Regions from separate parts of the Pseudomonas sp. GG8 genome, predicted to be linked through region 1. Evidence: predicted binding sites of a transcription regulator. Region 1 holds the regulator's gene; each other region holds the start of a gene.
The links. Region 1 encodes sigma-54, which starts transcription at its own class of promoters, with help from an activator protein. Its sites were predicted from a motif close to ANTGGCATNNANNTTGCTNT; they were not measured.

Region 1 (3,825 bases):
ACGCCAACAGGTGAAGTCGACGTATTTACCGCCGTTGGCAATCTTGCTTACTACGAACAGAAACCTGCCGTCGACAAGCCTATCGTTCAAGCGTACGGCGTGACCATCCAGTACTTCGCCGCCCTTGACCGGATCATCCTGATCGACAAGGCCAAGGTCATCAACGACGGCAATACGTCCGAAGGCGAGAAAATCGTCTATGACACGACGAAACAAATCGTCAATGCCGGCCGCGCCAACGGAGCCAAGGTGACGGCACCACGTCCGCGGATCGACATGGTCATCCAGCCGAAAAACAAACCCGCACCGCAGAAGGCTCCGTAATGGCGACGCTTAAAGCCCAGCATCTGGCTAAAAGCTATAAGGGTCGCCAGGTTGTGCGCGATGTCAGTCTCTCGATCGAGAGCGGGCAAATCGTGGGGCTGCTTGGCCCTAACGGTGCTGGCAAAACCACCTGTTTCTACATGATCGTAGGTTTGGTCCAGGCCGATCAGGGTCGCGTCTTGATCGACGATCAAGACGTCAGCCATCAACCCATGCACGGTCGCGCACGCGCCGGGATCGGCTATCTGCCGCAGGAAGCCTCGATTTTTCGCAAACTGTCGGTTGCCGATAACATCATGGCGATCCTCGAGACCCGCAAGGAACTCGACCGTACAGCGCGTCGCAAGGAGCTGGAAAGCCTGCTGCAGGAGTTCCACATCAGCCACATACGCGACAACCTGGGCATGAGCCTGTCCGGCGGTGAACGCCGTCGTGTGGAAATCGCTCGCGCCCTGGCGACTTCGCCAAAATTCATCTTGCTCGATGAACCGTTTGCCGGTGTCGACCCCATTTCCGTCGGCGATATCAAGCAAATCATTTATCACTTGAAAGCCAAGGGCATCGGCGTACTGATCACCGATCACAACGTACGTGACACCCTGGATATTTGTGAAACCGCTTACATCGTCAACGACGGGCAACTGATCGCTGAGGGTGATTCAGAAACCATTCTGGCTAACCAACTGGTTAAAGAGGTTTACCTCGGCCATGAGTTCCGCCTGTAAGCTCTGCGGTGTTTCGCTCTTCATCGGCGACGGACGCTAGGGTGCAGTGCTGACAAGAACATTAATTGTCATCACGCTCTAGGCAAACACTTAGGTTTCAGGCATATAATTTGCTTAAGTTGGCGCTTCGGCGCCCTGTAGTGGATGGCGCATGTGCGCCGGCGAAATAAGGTGTTAAGCCCCTGCCATGAAACCATCGCTAGTCCTGAGAATGGGCCAGCAGCTGACGATGACACCGCAGCTGCAACAGGCCATCCGCCTCCTCCAATTGTCGACCCTGGACCTTCAACAGGAAATCCAGGAAGCGTTGGAGTCGAACCCTATGCTGGAACGCCAGGAAGAAGGCGACGACTTCGACAATGCCGATCCGTTGGCCGACAACATAGAGAAACCCAATCCTGACGTACAGGAACCTACCTACCAGGAGCCCGCCCCGACGGTGGACAACCTGGAAGAAGGCGACTGGAACGACCGCATCCCCAACGAGCTGCCCGTTGATACCGCTTGGGATGACGTGTATCAGACCAGTGCCAGCAGCCTGCCCAGCAGCAACAACGACGATGACGAATGGGACTTCACCACTCGCACATCGGCCGGCGAGAGCCTGCAAAGCCATCTGTTGTGGCAATTGAATCTGGCCCCCATGTCCGATACTGATCGGTTGATCGCCGTCACGCTGATCGACTGCATCAACAATCAGGGCTACCTGGACGAGTCGCTTGAGGAAATCCTCGATGCCTTCGACCCGGAAATGGATGTCGAACTGGATGAAATCGAAGCAGTACTGCACCGTATCCAGCAATTCGAACCCGCGGGTATCGGCGCTCGCAACCTGAGCGAATGCCTGTCACTGCAATTGCGTCAGCTCCCCGCGAAGACTCGCTGGCTGGCCGAGGCACAACGCTTGGTCGGAGACTTCATCGACCTGCTTGGCAGCCGCGACTACGCTCAGCTGATGCGGCGCATGAAGCTCAAGGAAGACGAACTGCGCCAGGTCATTGAACTGGTGCAGAGCCTCAACCCGCGCCCAGGCTCGCAGATCGAGTCGAGCGAGGCCGAATACGTTGTGCCCGACGTGATCGTGCGCAAAGACAACGAGCGCTGGCTGGTAGAGCTCAATCAAGAGTCCGTGCCCCGTCTGCGGGTCAACCCCCAATACGCAGGGTTCGTCCGCAGGGCCGACACCAGCGCTGACAACACCTTCATGCGCAATCAGTTGCAAGAGGCACGCTGGTTCATCAAGAGCCTGCAGAGCCGCAACGAAACGCTGATGAAAGTGGCCACGCAGATCGTCGAGCACCAGCGCGGCTTTCTTGAGTATGGCGACGAAGCCATGAAACCCTTGGTTCTGCATGACATCGCCGAAGCGGTAGGCATGCACGAATCGACGATTTCACGTGTGACCACGCAAAAATTCATGCATACCCCGCGCGGTATTTACGAACTGAAATATTTCTTTTCCAGTCACGTAAGCACCTCAGAGGGCGGAGAGTGTTCGTCCACGGCCATTCGCGCGATCATCAAAAAACTGGTAGCTGCGGAAAATCAGAAAAAGCCGTTGAGTGACAGCAAGATCGCTGGTTTACTGGAGGCACAAGGCATTCAGGTAGCTCGGCGCACGGTCGCTAAATACCGCGAATCACTTGGGATAGCACCTTCAAGCGAACGCAAGCGATTGATGTAAGGGTGGCCGTACGCCGTAGCGTTCCAGTGGTAGGCATTCAAGCCTGCCTCTTTATGTACTGGCAACGAAGGAGACGCTGTATGCAAGTCAACATCAGTGGACACCAATTGGAAGTGACCAAGCCCCTGCGCGAATACATCGAGCTCAAATTCAAGAAGCTCGAAGGGCACTTTGACAAGATTACCAATGTGCAGGTAACGATGGCAGTCGAGAAACTGAAACAGAAAATCGAAGCCACACTGCACATCCACGGTGGAGAGGTGGTCGCTAACGCAGAACATGACGACATGTATGCGGCAATCGACCTACTCACTGACAAGCTGGACCGACAATTGCTCAAGCATAAGGAAAAGCAGCAGAACATCCTGAAAGGTGCGACTGCTCGCTAACACCCACAACCCATGATCCGACTTGAAAATATCCTGACTGCCGGCCGTTCACTCGTGAACGTGCCGAGCAGCAGTAAAAAAAATGTTCTTGAGCAAGTTGCCAAACTGATCGGCCGTGAAACGGAGCTTGATTCGGACTTGGTACTCACGAGCCTTATTGCCCGCGAAAAACTCGGCTCGACCGGTTTCGGCAATGGCATCGCCATCCCGCATTGCCGGCTGGCGGGCTGCCCAATGCCCATCAGCGCCCTCCTGCACCTCGACACCCCCGTAGATTTTGACGCCATCGACGGCAGGCCTGTAGACCTGCTTTTTGTCCTTCTAGTCCCGGAAGCCGCCACCGACGAACACCTGGAGCTGCTGCGCCAGATAGCCAGCATGCTCGACCGCGCCGATGTGCGCGACCGCCTACGCAGCGCCCAAAGCGATGAAGCGCTTTATCAAGTGGTGCTGGACGTGCAGAACGGCCATTAATGATGCGCATGATCATCGTCAGCGGCCGATCCGGCTCCGGCAAGAGCACAGCACTGGATGTACTGGAAGACAACGGCTTCTATTGCATCGACAACCTGCCTGCAGGCCTGCTCCCGGAGCTGGCTGAACGTGCCCTGATTCATACCGAACTGGCTCAGCCGCTGGTCGCCGTGTCCATCGACGCGCGCAATCTGCCGAGCCATCTGTCGCGTTTTCCCGAATTACTGGA
Region 2 (3,825 bases), 1.1 Mb from region 1:
CAGTTAAAAAGCAAGGCCCGTGCCGCTTAGTCATTTTGGCAATTATGGGTTCGAAGCTTTGATTCAGGAGTAAGGGCATGGCTGGAGTAATGGATTCGGTGAACCAGCGCACGCAGCTGGTGGGGCAGAACCGTCTTGAGTTGTTGTTGTTCCGTCTCAACGGCCAGCAGCTCTACGGGATTAATGTGTTCAAGGTCAGGGAGGTGCTGCAATGCCCTAAACTGACCGTGATGCCCAAGTCCAACCCAGTGGTGCGTGGCGTTGCAAATATTCGTGGGGCGACCATTCCGATCATCGATCTGGGGATGGCAACAGGCGCGAAGGCATTGGAGCGGGGTGTGAATGACACCTTCGTTATCATTACCGAGTACAACACCAAAATTCAGGGTTTTCTGGTGCATTCGGTGGAGCGCATCGTCAACATGAACTGGGAGGAGATCCATCCGCCGCCCAAGGGAACGGGACGCGATCATTATCTGACCGCAGTGACCCGAGTCGATAACCAGTTGGTCGAAATCATTGATGTGGAGAAAATCCTCGCGGAAGTAGCGCCGACTTCGGAAAGTATTTCGGTCGGTGTTGTCGATGAAGAAACACAGGCCAAAGCGCTGACCCTTCGAGTGCTGACCGTCGACGATTCGTCGGTTGCGCGTAAGCAGGTGACACGCTGTCTGCAGACAGTCGGGGTCGAGGTGGTAGCCTTGAATGACGGTCGTCAGGCGCTGGATTACCTGCTACGCATGGTCGAAGAGGGCAAGAAGCCTGAAGAGGAATTTTTGATGATGATTTCAGACATCGAAATGCCCGAGATGGATGGGTATACCTTGACTTCGGCAATCCGCAACGATCCGCGCATGCAAAAAATACACATCATCCTGCATACTTCCTTGTCGGGAGTGTTCAACCAGGCGATGGTCAAGAAAGTCGGTGCCGATGATTTTCTTGCCAAGTTCCGGCCTGATGAGCTTGCCGCTCGGGTAGTTGATCGGATCAACGCGGTGAAATAATCGCCAAAGGGCGCCGCCCTTTGGCTGGACGCAAGATTGTAAGAGGCGGTTTCTTTGTCTACAGGTAATTTGGATTTCGAACAGTTCCGGGTCTTCCTGGAAAAAGCCTGTGGCATTTTGCTCGGAGAGAATAAACAGTATCTGGTCTCAAGCCGTCTCAACAAACTCATGGACCAGCAAGGCATCAAGTCGCTGGGGGAGTTGATTCAGCGAATCCAGGCTCAGCCTCGCAGTGGTCTGCGCGAGCAGGTCGTGGATGCAATGACCACCAACGAAACGCTCTGGTTTCGCGACACCTATCCGTTCGAAGTCATGAAGAACAAAGTGCTTCCAGAGGCGATCAAGGCCAGCCCGAACCAGCGCCTGCGTATCTGGTCGGCGGCGTGTTCTTCAGGCCAGGAACCGTACTCGTTATCGATGACGATCGACGAGTTCGAGCGTAGCAACCTCGGTCAGCTAAAACAGGGCGTGCAGATCATCGCTACCGATCTTTCGGGGTTGATGTTGAACAACTGCAAGACGGGCGAATACGACAGTCTGGCGTTGGGTCGAGGGCTATCCCAAGAGCGTCTGCAGCGTTTTTTCGATCCCAAAGAAGCGGGGCGTTGGGCAATCAAGGCGCCCATCAAGAGCCGGGTCGAGTTTCGCTCTTTCAACCTGCTCGACAGTTATGCAAGCCTGGGGAAATTCGACATCGTTTTTTGCCGCAACGTGCTGATCTATTTCTCGGCGGAGGTGAAGAAGGACATTCTGTTGCGTATCCACAGTACGCTTAAGCCCGGTGGCTACCTGTTTCTCGGGGCATCGGAAGCGCTGAATGGTTTGCCTGAGCATTATCAGATGGTTCAGTGCAGTCCTGGGATCATTTACCAGGCGAAGTGATCGCTGCGCTAAAAAAGAGACCTTAGGGTCTCTTTTTTTACATCAGCTAAACCGTTGCGGCTCTTCTGGGAGGAAGCGGCAATGGCAAGAAAACGGCGCTGTGCTTGCCGCTTTATCCCTTTATAGCGGAAATGCCTTGCCGCTTTTCTGTCGTTGCCGCCCCAGGATAGCTCGCAAACCCTTGATTTATGGCGCTGGCGAAGCTGGCACGCTGATTGCTTTGTGACTGATACGAAATTCAGGTCAGCCGCTAAAGGTTTCCCGACATGAGCATCAGCTTCGATAAAGCGCTAGGCATCCATGAGCAAGCCCTTGGCTTTCGCGCTCAGCGTGCAGAGGTCTTGGCCAACAACATCGCCAACGCCGACACGCCGAACTATAAGGCGCGAGATCTTGAGTTCTCGGCCGTGCTCGCAGCGCAAAGCGATAAAACCAAGAATGGCGCGTTTGGCCTTAAAACGACCAACAGTCGGCACATCGACGCCGAGGGTCTGAGCGGTGGCGACGGCGCGCTGCTGTATCGCACACCTAGCCAACCTTCGCTTGACCAGAATACCGTCGATACGCAGGTTGAACAGGCCAGCTACGCACAGAACGCCGTAGGCTTCCAGGCCAGTTTCACCCTGCTCAACAGCAAATTCAAAGGGCTGGTGTCAGCCCTTCGTGGAGAGTAATTCATGTCCCTTGCAAGTGTTTTTAACATTGCCGGCAGTGGCATGAGTGCTCAGACCACGCGCCTGAACACCGTGGCCAGTAACATTGCCAACGCCGAAACAGTCTCGTCGAGCATGGATCAAACCTACCGCACCCGTCACCCCGTGTTTGCGACCGTGCTTCAGGGGCAGGGCAGCGGCGACAGTGGTTCGCTGTTCGGCAGTCAGGACGAAGCGGGTCAGGGTGTTCAGGTCAGCGGGATCATCGAAGATCCGAGCAACCTCGAGGCACGTTATGAGCCAACGCATCCGTCGGCTGACAAGAACGGTTATGTCTACTACCCCAACGTCAATGTTGTTTCGGAGATGGCCGACATGATCTCGGCCAGCCGCTCGTTTCAGACCAATGCGGACATTATGAATACCGCCAAAACCATGATGCAGAAGGTCCTGACCCTGGGTCAGTGATAAGAGGCGCAGTCGATGACAACTACTAGCAGCGTCGGTCAGTCGGTTCTGGATCAGCTTCAGAAAACGGCAAGCTCAAGCAACACAGGCACCACCAACAAAACGGGGACTGCCTCACTGGGCAAAGATGCATTCCTGCAACTGCTGGTTACGCAGATGAAGAACCAAGACCCTCTCAGTCCGCAGGACAACACGCAGTTCGTTTCTCAGTTGGCTCAGTTCAGCAGCCTTGAGAGCATGCAGAACCTGAGCAGTACGGTTGATACGATTGCCAGTACTTATCAGTCGTCCCAAGCCTTGCAGGCGTCCTCTCTGGTTGGGCGTTCGGTGATCGTCAGCAGCGGTTCGGCAGTGGTCGATACCACGAAGGGCCTGACCGGTTCAGTGGTCGTCCCGGCGTCGAACTCGTCGACCACGGTCAAAATCTCCGACGCGAGTGGGAACCTGGTCGACACCATCGATCTTGGTGCGCAGGCGGCGGGTACTACCAGCTTTACCTGGAACGGTCAGAACAGCGATGGCACGACTGCGGCGTCAGGTACTTACAGCGTCGTCGCCACAGGTACTGCCAATGGTACGGCCACTGCCTTGAGCACCTATCTGCCAGCCACCGTCAACAGTGTGACGATGGGTGTCAGTGGTGCGGAAATGACGCTCAACCTGGCAGGCGGCAGCAGTGTTGGTTTGTCCAAAGTGCAAACAATCGGAATATAGAGCCGACTAGACGGCAAAGGAGTTGAGCATGTCATTCAATATCGGCCTCAGTGGGCTCTATGCGGCAAACAAAAGTCTCGACGTTACCGGCAACAACATTG
Region 3 (3,825 bases), 2.9 Mb from region 1:
TGTCGGCAGTACGGATGTAGAACATCAGGAACCGGTCGACGTAGCGCAATAGGGTTTGGTCATCCAGGTCCGTGGCTAGTAATTCGGCGTGACGCGGGCGCATGCCTCCGTTGCCACAGACATAGAGATTCCAGCCTTTCTCGGTAGCGATCACCCCAACGTCCTTGCTCTGCGCCTCGGCGCATTCGCGGGTGCAGCCGGAAACCGCAAGCTTGAATTTATGCGGTGCGCGCAGGCCCTTGTAGCGGTTCTCCAGGAGCAGCGCCATGCTTACGCTGTCCTGAACGCCATAACGACACCATGTGCTGCCGACGCAGGATTTGACCGTACGCAATGACTTGCCGTAGCCGTGTCCGGTCTCGAAACCGGCCTCGATAAGTTCGCCCCAGATGTCCGGCAACTGATGCAATTGGGCGCCGAACAGATCGATGCGCTGGCCGCCAGTGATCTTGGTGTAGAGGTCGTATTTCTTCGCGACAGCGCCCAGGGCGATCAACTTGTCCGGGGTGATTTCGCCGGCGGCGATGCGCGGGATGATCGAATAGGTGCCGTTCTTCTGCATGTTGGCCATGAATGTGTCGTTGGTGTCCTGCAGGTGCACCAACAATGGGTCCATGATCGGCTGGTTCCAGCATGAGGCGAGAATCGAGCCCACAGCGGGTTTGCAGATATCGCAGCCGGTGTGGCCGCGTCCATGTTTGGCGAGCATTTCGTCGAAGCTAATGATGCCTTCCACCCGTACCAGGGCGTACAGTTCCTGACGGGTATGGGCGAAGTGCTCGCAGAGGCTTTTGTCGACGGCGACGCCACGGGCACTGAGCTCGTGCTCGAAGACCTGCTTGAGCAGTGCGCTGCAACCGCCGCAGCCAGTGCCTGCCTTGGTCTTGCCCTTGAGTTCGCCGAGGTCGGTGCAACCTGCGTCGACCGCACAGCACACCGCGCCCTTGGTAACGTTATGGCAGGAGCAAATAGTGGCGGTGTCCGGCAGCGCATCGGCACCGAGTGTCGGTGCGCCGTCTGACAGCGGCAGGATCAGGCTGGACGGGTCCTTGGGCAGCGCTATGCTGTTCTGCGCGTATTGCAGCAAGGTGTCGTAATAGCTGTTATCGCCGATCAGTACCGCGCCCAGCACATGCTTGCCATCGGCAGAGACCACCAGGCGGCGATAGCTGGCGCTGGCCTCGTCGATAAAGCGGTAGCTCTTGGCGCCGGGAGTCGCCGCGTGAGCGTCGCCGATAGAACCGACATCAACGCCCAGCAGCTTGAGCTTGGTCGACATGTCTGCGCCGGTAAAGGGGTCGTAATGCTGACCCGCGAGTTGCGCGGCAACGTTACGCGCCATGCTGTAGCCCGGCGCGACCAGACCAAAGATGCTGCCGTTCCAGGACGCACACTCGCCGATGGCGAAGATGTAGGGGTCGCTGGTGCGGCAATGATTGTCCACGACCAGGCCGCCACGCGGTGCCACGTCCAGCCCGGCGCTACGGCCGATAGCGTCCTGCGGGCGGATCCCGGCAGAGAATACGATCAGGTCGGTTTCAAGGAATTCGCCACCGTTGAAGTTCATGCGGTAGGCATACTCTTCACCGATAACGATCTCCTGGGTCGCTCGCGAAAGGTGCACACCGACGCCCAGGGCCTCGATCCGTGCCCGCAGTGCTTCGCCACCTGAGGCGTCCAGTTGCACCGGCATCAGTTGTGGGGCGAATTCAACGACATGGGCTTCCAGCCCCAGGGACTTCAGTGCATTGGCGGTTTCAAGGCCGAGCAGGCCGCCACCTACCACCACGCCACGTCGGGCATTGGTAGCCGCCTCGCGGATGGCGTCTAGGTCGTCCAGAGTACGGTAGACCAACCGGGAGCGGCCTTCGGCACCGGGGATCGGCGGCACAAAGGGATAGGAGCCGGTGGCCAGCACCAATCGGTCATAAGCCTGGCGTCCGGCGCTGGTGACTACTTCCTTGCGCTCGCGGTCGATGTCGAGCACTTGCACGCCGAGGTGCAGCTGCACACCGTGGCGGGCATACAGATCGGCCTCACCAAGTGCGAGGGACTCTGCATCACGACCGCCGAAGTACTCTGAGAGGTGGACGCGGTCGTAGGCACGCTGCCGCTCCTCACCGAACACATGCACGTGATAGTGGGCGAGCGCGCCATGCTCGATCAACTGCTCGACGCAATGATGGCCGACCATGCCGTTGCCGATGACGACCAGTGTTTCGCTCTTGATCGGGGTGGCGGTTGCGTTCATAACCTTTCCTCAGTCGAAGCCGCTGCCGTGGCATGGCCAGAAAAAAAAGCAAAAAAAACGCCTGGAGCCGTGTGACGGCTCCAGGCGTCTTTGCCTGGTATTCATGGATGTGTGGTGGGGTGATTAACCGAAGCCGCGCTGCCTGGTTCACCCGTCCTGCGCCAGTACTGGAAGGTGGTCGTCGGTGACCACGCCTGGACGTCCTATAGGAGATTTCTACAGGTTTGTCAGGACTAAAGCAGGTTTCATGCCAGTGTCGGATGGACGTCTTTCTATCCAGAGATCGCTAAGCGGAGGAGGGTTGAAGCGCTACACAGCGGGTCTTTTTCAGGTGCTCTCTACGCACCGGGAAACATGATCGGGTCATATGCTAATGAGTACATTGAACCAGAAGGGTGCGGATAAGTTTCCCGGTTCCCTTATTTGGGGCAATGTAGGTCGTGGGCAATAGAGTCGTCATGGTATGACCATGCCCCCTGCAAGCTGCTGCGCAGTCTGGAAAAGCGGGGGGAGTGCTGATTACCCTTATTTAGGCATATAAGCCAGTTGCCAGCGGCGTGGGATTTTCAGTGCGGCAAACCCCAAAACGGCAGAAAGCAAGCCGCTGAACAATAGAGCTTTCATACCCAGTTGCTGCTCAAGCAGGGCGCCGATCACCGCACCTGCAAACATGCCGGTCCAGGGTATCAACTGAACTCGCCATCCATTTCTTCGCTCTCCCAGCATCCACCGGCCTAATCCTCTGCCGAATCGTGAGAGTGCGCCTGTCACGTAAGTCAGGCCAATCGGGAAGCCATTGACCTCTTCGACGGCGGCGTTGAGCATGCCCATGGCGATAATAGCGGCCAACAGTGCTGGCAGTTGAGCGGTCAATGGCAAGGCTGCCGCAGCGGATAACAACGCAGCGATGCACAGCAGCAAGGGAAGGGCGCGTCGCCCCGTCATTCGGCTTACGACAATGCCCAGTGTATTGCCGCCGATAAACGTGGCAACGACGATAAGCAGTCGCAGCATAAGCCCGAAGTCGCCTTCGCTTATGGCCACGGCCAGGCGGGTGGTGTTGCCGCTCATGAACGATACGAAGTCACCGGTTGCCATAAAACCGATCGCATCCGTCATGCCTGCCAATACCGAGAGACCGGCAACCAGACACAGGCCAACGCGCCCACGCCATTTCTGTGTGTGCAGCCGCGCGGGATTGGTAAGGATTTTAAGGGGGGAAGGCAGCATCAGCGTATCGGGCTCCTTGGGGGGATTCGTGAGGTCAAGGTGCTGGTATCGTCATATCTCAGCGCAGAGTATGAGGCAAAGCCCAGTGGATTTGAATTCGACGAATGCCTCTTCAAGGATTCCTTGCTTTTCGAGCGGGAGTTTTCGCGGTTGCGCCAACAGTCAACCTGTTCATTTTAAGGCGGCTTACCCACGCGAAGCATGGGTAAGCCGGATTACGTCGCCTTGACAGCGTTCATGCCTGGCTGTGTATTACCACAGCGGTACGATATAGCTCACGTAGAAGCGATTTTCGTCCTGCAGGGTCTGCCCGGTAATACTCGGGTTGGCCCTGGCGTTCTTCC

Region 2: flgB (flagellar basal body rod protein FlgB) is a predicted target of sigma-54. The motif match lies at 2,092-2,111, and genes of this name have one in related genera.
Region 3: nirB (nitrite reductase large subunit NirB) is a predicted target of sigma-54. The motif match lies at 2,487-2,506, and genes of this name have one in related genera.

Annotation. Positions count from the first base shown of each region.
Region 1 covers NZ_JBRIIP010000001.1:312,428-316,252, reverse strand. The annotation lists gene lptA (lipopolysaccharide transport periplasmic protein LptA) at 1-324, shown strand, start outside; gene lptB (LPS export ABC transporter ATP-binding protein) at 324-1,049, shown strand; gene ACVBEG_RS01580 (RNA polymerase factor sigma-54) at 1,237-2,733, shown strand; gene hpf (ribosome hibernation-promoting factor, HPF/YfiA family) at 2,814-3,122, shown strand; gene ptsN (PTS IIA-like nitrogen regulatory protein PtsN) at 3,135-3,596, shown strand; gene rapZ (RNase adapter RapZ) at 3,599-3,825, shown strand, end outside.
Region 2 covers NZ_JBRIIP010000001.1:1,438,967-1,442,791, forward strand. The annotation lists gene ACVBEG_RS07070 (chemotaxis protein CheV) at 78-1,007, shown strand; gene cheR (protein-glutamate O-methyltransferase CheR) at 1,062-1,889, shown strand; gene flgB (flagellar basal body rod protein FlgB) at 2,156-2,563, shown strand; gene flgC (flagellar basal body rod protein FlgC) at 2,567-3,010, shown strand; gene ACVBEG_RS07090 (flagellar hook assembly protein FlgD) at 3,026-3,724, shown strand; gene flgE (flagellar hook protein FlgE) at 3,753-3,825, shown strand, end outside.
Region 3 covers NZ_JBRIIP010000001.1:3,207,836-3,211,660, reverse strand. The annotation lists gene nirB (nitrite reductase large subunit NirB) at 1-2,251, opposite strand, end outside; gene ACVBEG_RS15535 (YoaK family protein) at 2,777-3,481, opposite strand; gene ACVBEG_RS15530 (OprD family outer membrane porin) at 3,734-3,825, opposite strand, start outside.